Regions from separate parts of the Streptomyces sp. NPDC053076 genome, predicted to be linked through region 2. Evidence: riboswitches for the same ligand, from Rfam matches in the RefSeq annotation. Region 2 holds a riboswitch; the other holds the start of a gene.

Region 1 (9,219 bases), on a different contig from region 2:
GCAGGCACAGCCCGAAGACGTGCTCCCGGAAGTCGCCGAGCGCGACCGGACTGCCCAGGTGTGACGGTACGCCCACGACGAAGCCGACCTCGGCCTCGATGTCCAGCCGGATCGACGGGCCGAAGACGGGGGCGGGGTCGGCCGGCCCCTTGCGCTGCCCGGAGGGCCGTACGACGTCCGTGCCCGAGACGACCACCGTGCCGGAGCGGCCGTGGTAACCGATCGGCAGGTGCTTCCAGTTGGGGGTGAGGGAGTCCGCCGCGTCCGGGCGGAAGATCTGGCCGACGTTCCGGGCGTGGTTCTCCGAGGCGTAGAAGTCGACGTAGTCCGCCACCTCGAAGGGCAGGTGCAGGGTCACCTCGGCCAGGGGGTGGAACAGGGGCTCGACCGTCTCGCGGTGCGCCGGGTCGGTGAGCCAGGACGTGACGGCCTGGCGTACCTCCGACCAGGTGGTGCGGCCGGCGGCCAGCAGGGGGTTGAGGGTGGGCCGGGCGAGCAGGGCGTGATGGGGCGAGCCGAGTGCCGCTGCCGTGGCGCCCGCGTCGAGGACGTGGTTCCCGAGCCGGACGCCGATCCTCCGCTCCGTGCTGCCGGAAGGCGAGAACACGCCATAGGGGAGGTTGTGCGGACCGAAGGGGTCACCCTCGGGGACGTCGAAGGGGGGCATGGGGGTGCTGCCTCGCTCTCATCCAGGCCATGCATGGCGATGCGTTCCATGTGGTCGAGCCACACGTTACGGCCGTCCTGCGTGTCTTGGGCAGTGCCCAATGACGTGCTCGAAAGGTTGCTCGCACAGTGTCTAAAGAGTTCGTAATGTCCGGATAAGCCTTGTCGGAGGCAGCAATTCCGGCTTAGCGTCCTTTGGGACTCGGACGGGGTGGGTCCGATCCGTTGGGGGGACACGTGGGGGGACCCGTGGCCGGAAACGCCGTCAGCGTGCCCGTGCACGCCGACCGTGAGGTGCCCGGACTGATCGTCAAGTTCGGTGACTACCCGCTGCACCACGGAGGTGTCGGCGCGATCCGCAGCCTGGGCCGCCTGGGCGTGCCCATGTACGCCGTCACCGAGGACGCGTACACACCGGCGGCCTCTTCGCGCTACCTGAGGAAGGCGTTCGTGTGGCCGACGACCGGCGCGGAGGACCCGGGCCGCCTGGTCGAGGGACTGCTGCGCATCGGCCGCCGGATCGGCCGCCCGGCCGTGCTGTTCCCGACCGACGAGGAGGCCGCCGTCCTGATCGCCGAGCACCAGGACGAGCTGGCCGGACCTTTTCTCTTTCCGCGTGTCGACCCCGCGCTGCCCCGCCGCCTGGCCAGCAAGCAGGGACTGCACGACCTGTGCGGGGAGCACGGCGTCGCGAGCCCCACGGCCGCTTTCCCGCGGTCGTACGGCGAGATAGTCGCCTTCGCCGACACGGCCCTCTTCCCGGTGGTGGCCAAGAACCGTGAGGCGTTCGTCCGGCGCCGTAGGCCCGCCGTGAACGGCACCACGAGGATCGGCACGCGCGCGGGACTGCTCAGCCTGGCCCGCGACTGGGGCGACGATCCCGGCGTGATCCTCCAGGAGTACCTGCCGCGGGAGGAGGCCGAGGACTGGATCGTGCACGCCTGCTTCGACCAGGACTCCAGTCCGCTCGCGATGTTCACCGGCGTCAAGGTCCGCTCCTGGCCACCGCACGTCGGCATGACGGCGAACGCGTACGTCGTCGACAACCCGGAACTCGCCGACCTCGCCGCTCGTTTCATCAAGCGGATCGGCTTCACCGGCATCATCGACCTCGACCTGCGCTTCGACCGGCGCGACGGACAGTACAAGCTCCTCGACTTCAACCCGCGCATGGGCGCCCAGTTCCGGCTCTTCGAGAACGAGTCGGGAGTGGACGTCGTCCGCGCGATGCACCTGCACCTGACCGGCCGCGCCGTACCGGAGGGGAAACAGCGCGCCGGCCACCGTTACGTCGTGGAGAACATCGACCTCCCCGCCCTCCTCGCCTACCGCCGCAGCGGCTACACGACGCCGCACGCGCCGGCCAGGGCGAGCGGGACGGAGCTGGCCTGGTTCGCGGGTGACGACCCGCTGCCGTTCCTCACGATGCTCGCCCGCTTCGTGCGCCCGGGCACGAAGCACCTCTATCAGCTGTGGCGGACCAGCCGCCGCGGCGGCAGCACATCCACGAAGTAGGCAAGGCCACGGCAGCGTGGCGCACCGCGTCCTGGGGAGGGACTTCGTGATCCGACCGGTTGCAGTCATCGGGGCGGGGCCGTTCGGCCTGTCCACCGCCGCTCATCTGCGAGCGCGCGGCATTCCCGTCCGCGTCTTCGGCGATCCCATGGTGAGCTGGCGGGACCACATGCCCGAGGGCATGCTCCTGAAATCCACGCCCGTCGCCTCCAACTTCGACTGCCCTCAGCCCGGCCACACCCTCGCCGACTACTGCGACGCGGCCGGGATCCGTCGGCTGGTGACCGACGAGGACATCATCCCGGTGGAGACCTTCATCGCCTACGGGGAGTGGTTCCAGCGGAAACTGGTCCCCGAACTGGAACGGGTGCGGGTCGTCTCCGTCGACCGCCACGCGAACGGCGGCTTCGAACTCAAGCTGGACTCCGGCGAACTGTTCACCGCGCGCGCGGTCGTCGTCGCCACCGGCCTGTCCGGCTTCGCCCACCTGCCGGCCGAGCTCGCGTCGGCGGCGGCCGACGGCCCCGGCCCGGCCGCCCCGGTCTCGCACAGCTCCCAGCACCACGACCTCGGCCGGTTCGCCGGCAAGGAGCTGATCGTCGTCGGCGCCGGCCAGTCCGCGCTGGAGACCGCCGCGCTCGCCGCGGAGGCGGGCGCACGCGTGCGCGTGGTCGCGCGCGGGCGCGGCCGGGTCGCCTTCGGAGCCCCGCCCTGGAAGCAGCCGAGGTTCCGTCCCGAGTCCCCGTTCGGCCGCGCCTGGTCGCTGTGGGCACTCACCTACTACCCGCACCCCTACCGCTTCCTGCCCGAGACCACCCGTCACTACCTGGTCCGCCGGGTCCTCGGCCCGCTCGGTGCCTGGTGGCTGCGCGAGCGCTTCGAGAGCGGCGTGCAGGTGCGGGACGTCGAGCAGGTGAGGGGCGCCGAGGTCAAGGACGGCAGCCCCGTGCTCACCGTCCGCACCCATGCCGGCGTCACCGAGCGGCTCACCGCCGACCACGTCATCGCCGCCACCGGCTACCGCGTCGACATGGCGGCCATGGACTTCCTCGGCCACGAGCTGCGCACCCGGCTCGAGGTGAGCCGCGGCGCCCCTCGGCTCGGCCCCGGCTACGTCTCCTCCGAGCCCGGCCTGTACTTCACCGGCCTGCCCGCGGCGGCCTCGTACGGACCGGTGATGCGCTTCGTCTGCGGCACGGAGTTCGCCTCCCCGCGCCTGGCGGACCACCTGGCCGCGGCCCACGGCTAAGCCCGCTCTCCGTGCCGGGCCGTATCAGTGCCGCCATGGGCGCCTCGGCGGGACTCACTTGGGGGCGGACAGCACGTAAGTGCGTGGAACGAGCGATGAGTCGGGGGGACGTGGTGTCCGTATTCTCTGATCATGGACCCCACCCCCCTGGCATATGCACTGATCGCCACCGACCTGGACGGGACGCTGCTGCGCGGCGACGACACCGTCTCCGAGCGGTCGCTCGCCGCGCTCGCGCGGGTGGCGCGGGCCGGTGCCCGGCACCTGGTGGTGACGGGCCGCCCGGTCCCGCGGGTACGGTCCCTGCTCGCGGACCTCGGCTGCACGGGGCTCGCGGTGTGCGGACAGGGAGCACAGGTCTACGACGCCGGGACCGGCCGTCTGCTGTGGTCGGTCCGGCTGGACCGGGAACTGGCGGAGACCGCGCTCGGCAAGATCGAGGCGGAGGTGGGGCAGGTCTACGCGGCCGTCGACCAGGACGGCGTGGACGGGCTCACGCTCATCGAGCCCGGCTACCGGATGCCCCACCCGACGCTGCCCGCGGTGCGGGTCGGCCGGCGCGACGACCTGTGGTGCGAGCCCATCAGCAAGGTACTGCTGCGGCATGCCGACCTGTCCGACGACGAGTTGGCGACCGTGGCACGCTCGGCGGTGGGCTCGCTGGCCACGGTCACCATGTCGGGGCCGGGCACCGTGGAGCTCCAGCCGAGCGGGGTGACGAAGGCGACCGGGCTGGCGCTGGCCGCCGACCGGCTGGGAATCAGCGCCGAACGGGCCCTCGCCTTCGGTGACATGCCCAACGACATCCCGATGTTCGACTGGGCCGGGCGCGGTGTCGCCATGGCCGACGCGCATCCCGAACTCAAGGCGGTGGCCGACGAGATCACCTTGTCGAACGAGGACGACGGCATCGCCGTCGTCCTCGAAGGACTGTTCCCGACCGACTGACCGGCCCCTCAGTAGGCGCCGACCGCCGTGCCCCTGCTCCCGACCCCGGCCGCGCGCCGGCCGCCGTGCGCCTGTCCGGCGGCCGTCGGTTCGCGCCGGACGCGCTTGCCGGTACGGGCCGCACGCGTCTGCCGGTACGGGCCGAACGCGTCGGTCAGTACGCGCCGAACACGTTGTCGATCGACCCGTACCGCGCTGCCGCGTAGTTGCAGGCGGCGGTGATGTTCGCGACCGGGTCGTAGATGTTGAACGACGTTCCGGCGACGTGGTACGCGTTGAACGTCGGGTCGATGACCTGGAGCAGACCCTTGGACGGGATGCCCTTGGCGGCGTTGGAGTCCCAGAGGTTGATGGCGGACGGGTTGCCCGAGGACTCCCGGATGATGTTGCGGTAGATGCCGTTGTAGGTGCCGGGGATCTTCTTCTCGGCCATGATCGCGAGCGACTCGCGGATCCAGCCGTCGAGGTTGTTCGGGTATCCGGCGGGGGTGGTGGCGGCCGTCGTGGCGGTGGTGGGAGCCGCGGCGGCGCTGGTCGCGCCGATGAGCGGCAGGGTGAGGACGGCGACGCCGGTCCCGGCGGCGGCGAGGGCGCGGATGAGGCGGCTGTTCCGGGTACGGACGTGCTGAGCGGCAGCAGACATGGGGAAGTTCCTCTCCGGCGCCTGCGAGGTGAGCTGTCGGGTTCGGGCGGGGAGGTGCCCGGCCGTGCCCTGGAGAAGGCACGGCTTCACCCCGAGCCGTCCCGGTGCGGCGTGTGCCGTCCGGCCCGGCGACTTACCTGGGTCCCCCGCTCCTGCCTACGAATGAGTTCGTCGATGGGTATGCGGGCGGTGGCAGGATTCGGCGTCCGCCCGACGGCCCGGAACGTATGCGAGAGCACATGCCGGGAACAAGTGCCGAATTCATACAACGTGCGATTTGACCTTGATCGATGCCGTATGAGGCGCTTGATCCTTTGCGATTGCCAATTCTCAACTCGCCGACGGGGCAAGGGCTGGAGGGGCTCCGGTGGGCCGGTCGGGCCGAATGGGTGCGTGACCCAATTCACGAAATAGCAAAATACTTCAAATCAGACATGGGGGATTAGGGGGATTTGGGTCGGAAGTCTGAGTGGTGGTGGAACCCGGGGTGCGGTGTGTGTCGTTGTCGTAGTGCCGGTGGGGGAGGAGTGTGGGAAAGAAGGGTGTGGAGAGGTCGCGACACAACGCCCGGATTACGGTTAAGTCAGTAAATGTCCCTTCTTACCGTGTGATCAAAACCATGCTGCTCGTGATCCGATACCGCCCAAGCTGGACCGGTGGGCGCTATCGGTGATCGAAACAGGACCGGATACGCTGACTTGAGTGATGGCAGCGACCTATCGACAAATCGTGTAACCGCCAGCAGACACCAGCAGACAGGAGACCCCTCGTGACCGTCGTCGGGCCGTTCGGGCTGAGCGTGCGGGACCAGGCTCTGGAAGCCGATGTCCAGGCCGGATTGACGGCTGTCGAGGAAGGCTTGCTCGATGCCACCAAGAGCGAGGTCCCGTTCATCACGGAAGCCGCGCAGCACCTCGTGCGGGCCGGCGGGAAGCGATTCCGGCCGCTGCTCGTGATGCTCGCGGCCCAGTTCGGCGACCCGTACGCGCCGGGCATCGTGCCGTCGGCCGTGGTCGTGGAGCTGACCCACCTGGCCACGCTCTACCACGACGACGTCATGGACGAGGCGGCCGTCCGCCGCGGCGTGGACAGCGCCAACACCCGCTGGGGCAACTCCGTCGCGGTCCTCACCGGCGACTTCCTCTTCGCCCGCGCCTCCCAGATCCTCGCCGACCTCGGCCCCGAGGCGGTCCGGGTGCAGGCCCTGGCGTTCGAGCGACTGGTCACCGGCCAGATCCTGGAGACCGCGGGTCCCTCGGACGGCCGCGACCCGGTCGAGCACTACCTGGACGTGCTCGCCGGCAAGACGGGCTCCCTGGTGGCGGTGTCGTGCCGGTTCGGCGCGATGATGTCCGGCGCCGACGAGACGGTCGTCGACGTGCTCACCCAGTACGGCGAACGGCTCGGGGTCGCCTTCCAGCTCGCCGACGACGTCCTGGACATCGCCTCCGACTCCCGCGAGTCCGGCAAGACCCCCGGCACCGACCTGCGCGAGGGCATCCCGACCCTGCCGGTGCTCCGGCTGCGCGAGCGGGCCTCCAAGCTGGGGCTGGCCGAGGACATCGCACTGTGCGAGCTGCTGGCCTCCGACCTCAGCGACGACGCCCGGCACGCCGAGGCGCTGACCGCCCTGCGTGCGCACCCCGCGCTGGAGCAGGCCCGCCGGGACACGGTCCGGTACGCGGAGGAGGCGCGGGCCGCACTGGCCCCCTTGCGTGAATGCGATGCCAAGGCCGCGCTGATGGAACTGTGCGACGCGGTGGTGCACCGCGCCGGCTGACCCGGCAGGGGGGTGCACCGCGCCGGCCGACCCGGCGGGGGACACGCGCGGGGCTCCACCGCGCCTTGCCGGGCCCGGACCGCGCCCCACCGCACACCTGAACGGGCGGCATCGTCCCCCGCGCCCCCTACGGGTTGGGGGGAGATACCGCCGTCGTGTGTCATACCGCAGGCGTACATGGAGTTGGCTCCGAGGGCTGACGCTTCTTCACGGCCGATTTGGTCATATGGAAACCACGGAAATCACCACTCCTCACCGATTCGGGTGAGAATGGCGGCTCAGGTGGACCAGCGTGAGGACAGCCGCCGCCGACGACGGAGGTAAGGCACACATGGCACCGTACGAATCCGACGACGCAGTGGGCGCCGCGCGGGACGAGGACCGGCGCTCCGGCCGGCGCAAGGCCGCGCGGTACGCCGTCCCGGTCGCGGTGGTAGGGGTGGCGGCGGCCACGATCGGGCTGGTCCCGGCGCTCGCCGACTCCGGCGACCCCGACCTGCCGAAGATCACCGCACAGCAGCTCATCGAGAAGATGGCCAAGTCGGACGTGCAGCAGCTGTCCGGCACCGTGAAGATCAGCACAGACCTCGGCCTGCCCGACCTCGGCGGTCTGGAGAACGGCCTGCTCTCCGGGGCGGCCCAGGGCTCCGGCGACGGCTCCTCCGCCGATCCGCAGGCCAAGCTCACCGAGCTGCTGTCCGGCACGCACACCCTGCGGGTCGCCGCCGACGGCCCGGACCGGCAGAAACTGTCGCTGCTGGAGAGCGGCGCCGAGTACAGCCTCATCCACGACGGCAAGGACGTCTGGGGTTACGACAGCAAGAGCAACGAGGTCTACCACTCCACCGCGGCCGACTCCGGCAAGCACCGCGAGGCCGAGCCGCCGGCGACGCCCCAGGACTTCGCCGACGAGGCCCTGAAGGCGGTGGACGACACCACGTCCGTCACCGTCGACGGCACCGCGCACGTCGCCGGACGCGACGCCTACAAGCTGCTGATCCAGCCCAGGCAGTCCGGCAGCACGGTCGGCGCGATAAGCATCGCCGTGGACGCGAGGACCGGCCTGCCGCTGAAGTTCACGCTGACCCCGAAGAGCGGCGGCGCCGCCGTGGTCGACGCGGGCTTCACCCAGGTCTCCTTCGCCCGGCCGGCCGCCTCCACCTTCGACTTCACCCCGCCCAAGGGCGCGAAGGTCACCGAGGAGAAGGACGCGGCGAAGACGCCGGAGCACACCCCGAAGCACACCCCGAAGCACGGCGAGGACTTCGCCGAGGGCCTGGGCGGGCTGAACGTCCTCGGTGAGGGCTGGACGTCCGTCGCGACCTTCGACACCGGCGCCGAGGGCGGCATGCCGACCGGTTCCCAGGGCGGTGACCTCGGCGGCTTCCTCGGCTCGCTCGGCGACCAGGTCTCCGGGAAGTTCGGCAAGGGCATCGTCTTCTCCACCCGCCTGGTCAACGCCCTGATCACCGACGACGGCAAGGTGTACGCCGGTGCGGTGACCAAGGACGCCCTGGTGAAGGCGGCCGACGCGGGGAAGTGACGCCACCGGGTACGACGAGTCGAGGGGGAGCCGATGGCCGAACCGTCCGCCGTGGAACGTGACCCGGCCGGCGCACCCACGCCAGCCCAGGACGGGGCGTCCGCAGGTGCGCCGACGGGCGATCCGGTGGCGGCGCGGGCGAGTGTGATCGCCACGCGCGGCCTCACCAAGCGCTACCGCGGTGGACAGCTCGCCGTGGACGGTCTCGACCTGACCGTCCCGGTGGGCAGCGTCTTCGGCTTCCTCGGCCCGAACGGCTCCGGCAAAACGACCACCATCCGCATGCTGATGGGCCTGATCGAGCCGACCGCGGGCACGGTCCGGGTGCTCGGCCGGTCCATGCCCCGGGCGGCCCGTACCGTCCTTCCACAGGTCGGCGCGCTCATCGAGGGCCCCGCCCTGTACGGCTTCCTCTCCGGCCGGGACAACCTGCTGCGCTACGACGCCGCCGATCCGACCGCCGACCCCCGCACCCGGCGTGCCCGGGTCGCCGCGGCGCTGGACCGGGTCGGCCTCGCGGCAGCCGCGGGCAAGAAGGCCAAGGCGTACTCGCTCGGCATGAAGCAGCGCCTGGGCCTGGCCGCCGCGCTGCTCCAGCCGCGCCGACTGCTCGTCCTGGACGAGCCCACCAACGGCCTCGACCCGCAGGGCATGCGCGAGATCCGTACCCTGATCAGGCAACTGGCCGCCGACGGCACGACCGTCTTCCTCTCCTCCCACCTCCTCGACGAGATCGAGCAGGTGTGCACTCACGCGGCGGTCATGGCGCAGGGCCGGCTCGTCGTCCAGGGCGCGGTGGCCGATCTGGCGGCCGGAGCGCGCGACCGGCTGGCGGTGACCACCCCGGACGCGGCCGAGGCGGCCCGCGTGCTGAA
Region 2 (9,219 bases):
GGTGGGCAACAGGTCGGCGAGGGAGCCGCTGCCGTACTCGGGCAGCGGCGCGGTGTCGAGGGCGAGGGGTTCCGGGTGGTCCCAGGCGGAGAGCTGGGACATCAGCGGGTGAGGTCCGCGGTCGCCTCCGAGATGGCCTGCGCGAAGGCGAGGGCCTGGCGCACCGTCTCCGGGCCGTCCCCGGCCTCGCTGACGCGCAGGCTGAGGTCGTCCGCCGTGGAGCTGCCCGTGTAGCCGTGGTCGGCGTCGCAGTTGGGGTCGCCGCAGGCGGCGGGCTCCAGGTCGATGCGGCTGACCGCGCCCCAGCCGATGGTCAGCACGACCTCGCGGGGCAGCGTGCCCGGCTTGTACTGCTCCGGGTTCGCGACCACCCGGCTGACCACGACCGAGGAGATCCGGTCGAGCTTCACGGACTCGGTGGAGGTGGTGGCGTACGGCGTCGGGGAGGTGCTGTCGGCGGCCTGCTCGTCGGTGTGGCTGACGATGAAGCGGTTGCCGGTGAGGACCAGCACGGTGACGTGCCGGCGCACCTCGTTCTGGTCGAACGTCGTCTCCTGGTGGACCAGGTACGACCGGACGGGCTCGCCGCCCACAGCGGCCTCCACCGCCTCGGCCACGAGGGCCGGGTAGTAGCCGCTGCGCTCGATCGCCGCGCGCAGCCCCTGGGTCGTCGTACTGGTCTTGGCCATGGCGTCCATCCTAATCCGTGGGCAAGGGCGGTCCGGGCCAGTCGCGGGCACTGGGGGCGGCCCCGGCCCCCGGGCGCGCCCGCCGAGGGACGAGTCCCGGCAGGATCTCCAGCCGCTCGGCCGCGACCAGGCGGAAGACCGGTTCCCGGCCGCCGGCGTCGGCTTCGAACGCGGCCACGAGGGGTGTGGCCCGTCCGGTTCCCACGCGAGACGTGCCCTCTGCTCGGCCGTCGGGGCGCGGAAGACGGGGTCCTGGAAGCCGGGCGGACAGGACACGAGGGCGGGTTCGGCGAAGACCATCTCCAGGCCGTGGTGGTGGGTGAGGTCGTACCCGGCGGCCGGCCGCAGTCGTCCGGCGTTCCAGGCGATCACCTCCCCGTCCCACCGGCTGCCCCCGGGCAGCCGGGTGTCCGGCGATCTCCACGCGCTCCCCCTCCCGCTCAGTAGGCCGGCATCGTGCGCGGGCCGAGGTCGTCTCGGGCGGGCGGGGGCGCGATCCGCACGGTGGCGCCGAGGACGCTCACGCCGTGCGGGGCGACGACGACCGGCTCCAGGGTGACCGCGACCACCTCGGGGTGGTCGTCGACCAGCCGGGACACCCGCAGCAGCAGCTCCTCCAGCGCGGGTGTGTCGACGGGCGTGGAGCCGCGCCAGCCGAAGAGCAGCGGTGCGGTGCGGATCGACCGCACGAGCGAGGCCGCCTCCCGGTCGGTGACGGGGACCAGCCGGTGGGCCGTGTCCTCGAGCAGCTGGGAGGCGGCCCCGGCGAGGCCGAAGGACAGCACGGCCCCGGCCGCCGGATCGATCACCGCGCGGACGACGGTGTCGACGCCCCTGGGAGCCATCGCCTGCACCACCGGCCGTAGCTCCTCCGGCCGCCCGAACAGCTCGGTCAGCTCGGTGTACGCCCGCAGCAACTGCTCCTCGTCCGCGAGGTCCAGCCGTACGCCGCCCAGGTCGGCGCGGTGCCTGAGGTGCGGGGCGGTGGCTTTGAGGGCCACCGGGTAGCCGAGCGCGCGGGCGGCCTCGGCGGCGGCGCCCGGGGTGGGCGCGGGCAACGCCCGGCGCACGGGGATGCCGTACTTCCCGAGCAGCTCACAGGTTTCGGCGGCGGAGACGGTGAGTCCCTCTCCGCGCTCCAGCAGCCCGTGGATCAGCCGGGCGGTGCCCTTCTCGTCGATGTCGTCGTACTCCGGCACCTTCCCCGGTTCGGCGGCCTCCCGGCGCCACTGCGCGTACCGCACGACTTCGGAGAGGGCGCGGACGGCCCGCTCGGCGGCGGGATAGGCGGGGATGAGATGGGTGCCTTCCGGAGGGGAGTCGTCCGGTGCCCGTACCGCGGGGGGCGGGCTTTGCGCGGGGTGGCCCTTGTCGGCGGCCCACGGTGCCGTGCTGGCCGCGGCCGACAACGCCTGCGCGAGCCCCCCGAGTTCCACATGGACCACGAGTACCGGCTTCCCCGGCACCGAGGCCGCGGCCGACCGCAGCGCCTCCGCCAGCTCCGCGTCCCCGGGCGACCCCTCCCCGATCGCGGGGATCGCCGTGACGACGACGGCGTCGTTCGTCCCGTCGGCCAGCGCGGCGGCGAGCGCCCGGTGGAAGTCCGCCGCCGTCGCCCCGGTCGTCAGGTCCACCGGCCGCGCCGGCCGCAGTCCCTCGGCGACGCACCGGTCGTACGTCAGCACGCCCAGCGACTCGGAGTTGCCGAGGATGGCGACGCGCGGTCCGCCGGGCAGTGGCTGGCGGGCCAGCAGCAGCCCGGCGTCGACCAGTTCGGTGATCGTGTCGACCCGGATCACGCCGGCCTGACGGAGCAGCGCGGAGACGGTCGCGTACGGCAGCCGGGTGGCCCGTACCGCGTGCCCCTGCGGCGCCGTTCCGGTCCCTTGCACGACCACCAGCGGCTTCGCCGCCGCCGTTCGGCGGGCGAGACGGGTGAACTTGCGGGGGTTGCCGATGGACTCCAGGTACATGAGGACGACATCGGTCTCGGGGTCGTCGTACCAGTACTGCAGGACGTCGTTGCCCGAGACGTCGGCGCGGTTGCCGGCGGAGACGAAGGTGGACACGCCGGTGACACCGGTCACCCCTCCGCCGCGCCGGTGCAGCCGGGACAGCAGGGCGATGCCGATGGCTCCGGACTGGGCGAACAGCCCGATGCGGCCGGGGCGGGGCATCTCGGGGGCGAGGGAGGCGTTCAGCCGGACGTCGGAGGCGGTGTTGATGATCCCGAAGGCGTTGGGGCCGATGGTCCGCATGCCGTGGGCGCGCGCGGCCCGTACGAGGGCGCGCTGCCGTTCGCGGCCCTCGGGTCCGCTTTCGGCGTATCCGGCGGAGAGCACGACCAGCCCCTGCACGCCGTGTTCGCCGCACTGGGCGACCACGGAGGGCACGTGTTCGGCCGGTACGGCGACGACGGCGAGGTCGACGTGCCCGTCGATGTCCCGCACCGAGCGGTACGCGGGTACCCCGTCGACCTCCTTGAGGTCCTCCGGGAAGGCGCTGTTCACGGCGTGCAGCCGGCCCGGGTAGCCCGCCTCGCGGATGTTGCCGAGGATGCTGCGGCCCACCCCGCCGGGGGCGCGGCCGACACCGACGACCGCGACGGAGCCGGGCGCGAGCAGCCGCCGTACCGAGTGGGCCTCGGCGCGCTGCTCCCGGGCGCGCTGCACGGCGACGGACCGGTCGGTGGGTTCGAGGTCGAACTCCAGGCGGACGACGCCGTCCTCGAAACTGCGCTGCTGGGTGTAACCGGCGTCCGTGAACACCTTGATCATCTTGGTGTTGGCGGGCAGCACCTCGGCGGCGAAGCGGCGGATGCCGCGCTCGCGGGCGACGGCGGCGATGTGCTCCAGCAGGGCGGAGGCGACTCCACGGCCCTGGTGGGCGTCCTGCACCAGGAAGGCGACCTCGGCCTCGTCGGCGGGCGCGGAGGCGGGCATGCCGTCGGTGCCGATGCGGTCGTAGCGTACGGTGGCGATGAACTCGCCGCCGATGGTGGCGGCGAGCCCCACCCGGTCCACGAAGTCGTGGTGCGTGAAGCGGTGGACGTCCTTTGCGGAGAGCCGTGGGTACGGCGCGAAGAAGCGGTAGTACTTCGACTCGTCGGAGACCTGCTCGTAGAAACTGACCAGGCGGTCGGCGTCATCAACGGTGATGGGCCTGATGCGTGCGGTGCCACCGTCGCGCAGCACCACGTCCGCCTCCCAGTGGGCGGGGTACTGGTGCCGGTCCTGCCGGTCCGCCGAGGTCTGCATGGGCCCCAGAGTACGGCTCGCGCAGGCAGGCGGGGCGAGGCAGTCTGTGGAGGACGGGGAGCCGGACCGAGGCCGCGGTCCGACGCCACACCGGAGCGGGAAGAATGCCCTGTCCGGGCACGCTTCACGGTGTGGGAAACTGGTCTAGACAACCCTGAACACCGAAGGGCAGCAACACATGGCTGAGCGCCGCGTCAACGTCGGCTGGGCCGAGGGCCTCCACGCCCGCCCCGCCTCCATCTTCGTCCGAGCCGCCACGGCCGCAGGCGTCCCGGTGACGATCGCCAAGGCCGGGGGCAACCCCGTCAACGCGGCCTCCATGCTGGCCGTCCTGGGCCTGGGCGCCCAGGGCGGCGAGGAGATCGTCCTCGCCTCCGACACCGAGGGCGCGGACGCCGCCCTCGACCGTCTGGCCAAGCTGGTCTCCGAGGGCCTGGAAGAGCTGCCCGAGACCGTCTGAGCAGGACCGGGAAGCCGCGCCGTTCCGTACCGGGCGGCGCGGCTTCCGCGTTTTCGAGGGGGGCACCCGAATTCACCGCGGGCATCCAGAAGACCGCGACCCGGAATTCAGGGCGCGGAAAAAGGACAGCGAAAAACACGCCCTCACCGATTAACTCATCTTTGTATACGGCGCCCGTGTTAAAGCCGCGGGCCCGACATGTTTACGGCGTGTTGCGAGGTCCTCACACGCTCCACGGCACCGGAAAGGCGCAGCCGGTGCGCACCCGCCGCGCGCTCCGCGTGCAGCGCCGTGAGCGCCCGCGCGCGTTCGCCGTCCCCGCGCGCCACGGCATCCACGATCGCGCCGTGCTCCGCCCAGGAATCCGCCGGGCTCAGCGGCGGCTCCACCGCGTACATCCAGGCGATCTTGTGGCGCAACTGAGTCAGCATCGCGGTCAACGACGGGCTGCCGGACGCCTGGACGAGCGTCTCGTGGAACCAGCCGTCCAGCGAGCGCAGATCGTCGCTGTTGCCCCTCCTGGCCCGCTCCTGCCCCAGCCGGACCAGGCCGCGCAGCACCTTCAGATGGGCCTCGGTGCGCCGCTGGGCGGCCCGCGCGGCGCCCAGCGGCTCCAGGAGCGTCCGCATCTCCAGCACGTCGGCGGCCTCCTGCTCCGTCGGCTCGGCCACGCACGCGCCCGCGTGCCGGCGCGTCACCACGAAGCCCTCGGCCTCCAGCGTGCGCAGCGCCTCCCGCACGGGGACGCGCGAGACGCCGTAGCGGCGGGCCAGGACTTCCTCGGTGAGGCGGCTGCCGCGCTTGTACACGCCGGCGACGATGTCGTCCCGGACCGCGGTGCACACCGTGTGCGCCGGAATACGCATGACCGACCTCCGCCTTAAATCCCCGTGAAACGCCACGATGGACGCCTGTTCCGCGACTCTATTCCAATGAGCCGGAATTTCCGATGGCAGGCCCTAATCCATGGATATATTTTGGACAGGGAGTACGGCGGACACCGCGAAAAACGGCGATAGCCCCGGCTCGGTGAGCCGGGGCTATCGATGACCGTGCGGTACGCGTCAGACGTTCACGCCGTGCTGGCGGAGGTAGGCGACGGGGTCGACGTCGGAGCCGTACTCGGTACCGGTGCGCGCCTCGAAGTGGAGGTGCGGGCCGGTGACGTTGCCGGTGGCGCCGGACAGGCCGATCTGCTGGCCCGGGACGACCTTCTGGCCCACCGTGACCCCGATGGAGGACAGATGGCCGTACTGGGTGTACATGCCGTCGGCCATCCGGATCACGATCTGGTTGCCGTACGCGCCGCCCCAGCCCGTGGAGACGACCGTGCCGGAGCCCACCGCGTGGACGGTCGTGCCGCTGGCCGCGTGGAAGTCGATGCCGGTGTGCGAGCCGGAGGACCACAGGGAGCTGCTGGCCTGGTAGCCCGTGGAGACGTAGGAGTGCGCGATGGGGGCGACGAAGGCGTTCAGCCGCTTGCGCTCCGCCTCTCGGGCGGCGCGGGCCTTGGCCGCGCGTATCTCCTCGGCCCGCTTGGCGGCCGCCTTCGCCGCGGCCTTCTCGGCCGCCTTCTGGTCGGCGGCCTGCTGCTGCGCGGCGGCCTGCGCGTCGATCTGCTCGGCGACGTCATCGGTCGCGGCGAGGACGGGAATGAGGCCGGTCTGCTCGCCGGGGTTCTCGGCGGCGAGCGCCGGGGAGGCGGCGAGGGTGCCGATCACACCGGTGGTGGTGAGGGCCGCGATACCGGCCGCCTGAGCGGTGGTCCGCTTGACCCGGCCGGGCTTGCGGTGCTTCCCGGTGGCGCACATGAACGCCATGAAGTGGCTGGTCCTTTCCTTCCCTCTCGCCTACCGGGTTAGCTGACGGGTTCGGAGCAGGAAGGTCTCCTACGGGCCCCCTCGCTGCCGCGCGGGCGCCCGATTCACCCCAGGGACGGTGGGTCCCCGGCTCCCCTGGCTCGCGCCGTACGGGGACTCGGCGATGACTGTCCGGTGCCGCGGGCGCGGCGCACTGCCTGACGAACAGCCTGGACGAAGCTACGGGGGCGTGCTTTCAATCCTCAAACGGATACCGGTTTTTGTAGCGCATCCCACAGGTCAGACAGGCAACCTCCGCCCTAAAACGGGCATCTGGGAGAAAGAGTGGAACAGCAGGGGCCCTGACGACCCGTAGGTCGGCAGGGCCCCTTCCGCGCGCGGGCCGTTACTCGGCCGCCACCACGGTCACTTCGCCGATGCCGAGGGCCTCGACCGGCGCCTTGATCTGGGCGGCGTCGCCGACGAGGACGGTCACCAGACGGTCCACCGGGAAGGCGTTCACGACGGCCGCGGTGGCCTCCACCGTGCCCGTGGCGGCCAGCTGCCGGTACAGCGTCGCCTGGAAGTCGTCGGGCAGGTGCTGCTCGACCTGGTCGGCCAGCGTGCTCGCGACGGCCGCCGCGGTCTCGTACTTCAGCGGCGCCACACCCACGAGGTTCTGCACGGCGACATCCCGCTCGGCGTCGGTCAGGCCGTCCGCCGCGAGGGTGCGCAGCACCTTCCACAGGTCGTCCAGCGCCGGGCCCGTGTTCGGCGTGTCGACGGAGCCGCTGATGGCGAGCATCGCCGCGCCCGTCCCGTCCGGCGCGGACCGCAGGACCTGCCCGAAGGACCGCACGCCGTAGGTGTAGCCCTTCTCCTCGCGCAGGACGCGGTCCAGGCGGGAGGTGAGGGTGCCGCCGAGGCAGTAGGTGCCGAGCACCTGGGCGGGCCACACGCGGTCGTGCCGGTCGGGGCCGACGCGGCCGATGAGCAGCTGCGTCTGGACGGCACCGGGCCGGTCCACGATGACCACGCGCCCGGTGTCGTCGGCGGTCACCGGCGGCACCGGCCGGGGCTCGCCCGGCGTGCCGGTCCAGGCGCCCAGGGTCTCGCCGAGCAGCTCGTCCAGGTCGATGCCGGTCAGGTCACCGACGACCACCGCGGTGGCGGTGGCGGGCCGCACATGGCGGTCGTAGAAGGCGCGCACGGCCGCCGCGTCGATCTTCTCGACCGTCTCCTCGCTGCCCTGGCGCGGGCGGGACATGCGCGAGGCCGCCGGGAACAGTTCCCTGGACAGCTCCTTGGCGGCCCGGCGGGAGGGGTTGGCCAGCTCGTGCGGAATCTCGTCCAGCCGGTTGCGCACCAGCCGCTCGACCTCGCTCTCGGCGAAGGCGGGCGCGCGCAGGGCGTCGGCGAGCAGGCCGAGGCCCTTGGACAGACGGGAGGCCGGGACCTCCAGGCTGAGCCGGACTCCGGGGTGGTCGGCGTGCGCGTCCAGGGTTGCGCCGGCGCGCTCCAGTTCGGCGGCGAACTCCTCGGCGGAGTGCTTGTCGGTGCCCTCGGAGAAGGCCCGCGCCATGATCGTGGCGACGCCGTCCAGACCGGCCGGCTCGGCGTCCAGGGGCGCGTCCGTCAGGACCTCCACCGCGACGACCTGCTGGCCGGGGCGGTGGCAGCGCAGCACGGTCAGGCCGTTGTCGAGGGTGGCGCGCTCGGGGGCCGGGAACGCCCAGGGCTTGGCGTCGCCGGGCTGCGGCTGGGGGTGGAACTCCATGGTGGCGAGCTCGGTCACTTGGCCGTCTCCTCGTCGTTCTCGTTGCCGGCCTCTACGGTCGCTTCCCGCTCCGGGTCCTCGGGGACCTTGGCGTCCGGGACGGACTCCGGGGACTTCGGCTCGTAGACGAGGACCGCGCGGTTGTCGGGCCGCAGGCGGGCCTTGGCGACCTCCTGGACCTCCTGCGGGGTCACCTCCAGGACGCGCTTGACGGCGGTCAGGGCGAGCTGCGGGTCGCCGAACAGGACGGCGTAGCGGCACAGTTCGTCGGCGCGGCCGGCCACCGTGCCCAGCCGGTCCAGCCACTCGCGCTCCAGCTGGGCCTGGGCGCGCTCCATCTCCTCGGGCGTGGGGCCCTCCTCGGCGAACCGGGCCAGCTCCTCGTCGATGGCGGTCTCGATGACCGGCACCTCGACGTCACCGGAGGTCTTCACGTCCAGCCAGCCCATGGAGGGCGCGCCGGCCAGCCGGAGCAGGCCGAAGCCGGCGGCGACGGCCGTACGGTCGCGGCGCACCAGCCGGTTGTACAGGCGGGAGGACTCGCCGCCGCCCAGGACGGTCAGGGCGAGGTCGGCCGCGTCGCACGCACGCGTGCCGTCCTCCGGAAGCCGGTAGGCGGCCATCAGGGCGCGCGCCGGGACCTCCTCGACGACGACCTCGCGCTTCTGCTCACCGATGACCTCCGGCAGGGAGCCGTCGCGCGGGGCGGGCTTGCCGTCGTGGGACGCGATCGAACCGAAGTACTTCTCGATCCAGGCGAGGGTCTGCGCGGGGTCGATGTCACCGACCACGGAGAGCACCGCGTTGTTCGGCGCGTAGTAGGTGCGGAAGAACTCGCGGGCGTCCTCCAGGGTGGCCGCGTCCAGGTCCGCCATCGAGCCGATCGGCGTGTGGTGGTACGGGTGGCCCTCCGGGTAGGACAGGGCGGTCAGCTTCTCGAAGGCGGTGCCGTACGGCACGTTGTCGTAGCGCTGGCGGCGCTCGTTCTTGACGACGTCCCGCTGGTTCTCCATGGACTCGTCGTCCAGCGCGGCCAGCAGGGAGCCCATGCGGTCGGCCTCCAGCCAGAGGGCGAGCTCCAGCTGGTGGGCGGGCATGGTCTCGAAGTAGTTGGTGCGCTCGAAGCTGGTGGTGCCGTTCAGCGAGCCGCCGGCGCCCTGCACCAGCTCGAAGTGGCCGTTGCCCTTGACCTGCGCGGAGCCCTGGAACATCAAGTGCTCGAAAAGGTGAGCCAGGC

Evidence for each region. A riboswitch is a leader RNA that binds a small molecule or an ion and turns the genes downstream of it on or off. The one in region 2 is predicted to bind cyclic di-AMP.
Region 1: linked by a shared signal. The riboswitch ahead of ACIGYR_RS24500 (transglycosylase SLT domain-containing protein) and the one ahead of ACIGYR_RS35115 (M23 family metallopeptidase) in region 2 are both predicted to bind cyclic di-AMP.

Annotation. Positions count from the first base shown of each region.
Region 1 covers NZ_JBITZL010000006.1:125,405-134,623, forward strand. The annotation lists gene fahA (fumarylacetoacetase) at 1-667, opposite strand, end outside; gene ACIGYR_RS24485 (ATP-grasp domain-containing protein) at 937-2,181, shown strand; gene ACIGYR_RS24490 (FAD-dependent oxidoreductase) at 2,228-3,430, shown strand; gene ACIGYR_RS24495 (HAD family hydrolase) at 3,563-4,378, shown strand; gene ACIGYR_RS24500 (transglycosylase SLT domain-containing protein) at 4,533-5,021, opposite strand; cyclic di-AMP (ydaO/yuaA leader) riboswitch at 5,025-5,205, opposite strand; gene ACIGYR_RS24505 (polyprenyl synthetase family protein) at 5,791-6,801, shown strand; gene ACIGYR_RS24510 (outer membrane lipoprotein carrier protein LolA) at 7,133-8,344, shown strand; gene ACIGYR_RS24515 (ABC transporter ATP-binding protein) at 8,378-9,219, shown strand, end outside.
Region 2 covers NZ_JBITZL010000012.1:127,860-137,078, reverse strand. The annotation lists gene ACIGYR_RS35140 (alkaline phosphatase family protein) at 1-102, opposite strand, end outside; gene ACIGYR_RS35135 (DUF5998 family protein) at 102-698, opposite strand; gene ACIGYR_RS35130 (GNAT family N-acetyltransferase) at 1,130-3,946, opposite strand; gene ACIGYR_RS35125 (HPr family phosphocarrier protein) at 4,125-4,406, shown strand; gene ACIGYR_RS35120 (GntR family transcriptional regulator) at 4,586-5,272, opposite strand; gene ACIGYR_RS35115 (M23 family metallopeptidase) at 5,471-6,226, opposite strand; cyclic di-AMP (ydaO/yuaA leader) riboswitch at 6,239-6,399, opposite strand; gene ACIGYR_RS35110 (M16 family metallopeptidase) at 6,612-8,000, opposite strand; gene ACIGYR_RS35105 (M16 family metallopeptidase) at 7,997-9,219, opposite strand, start outside.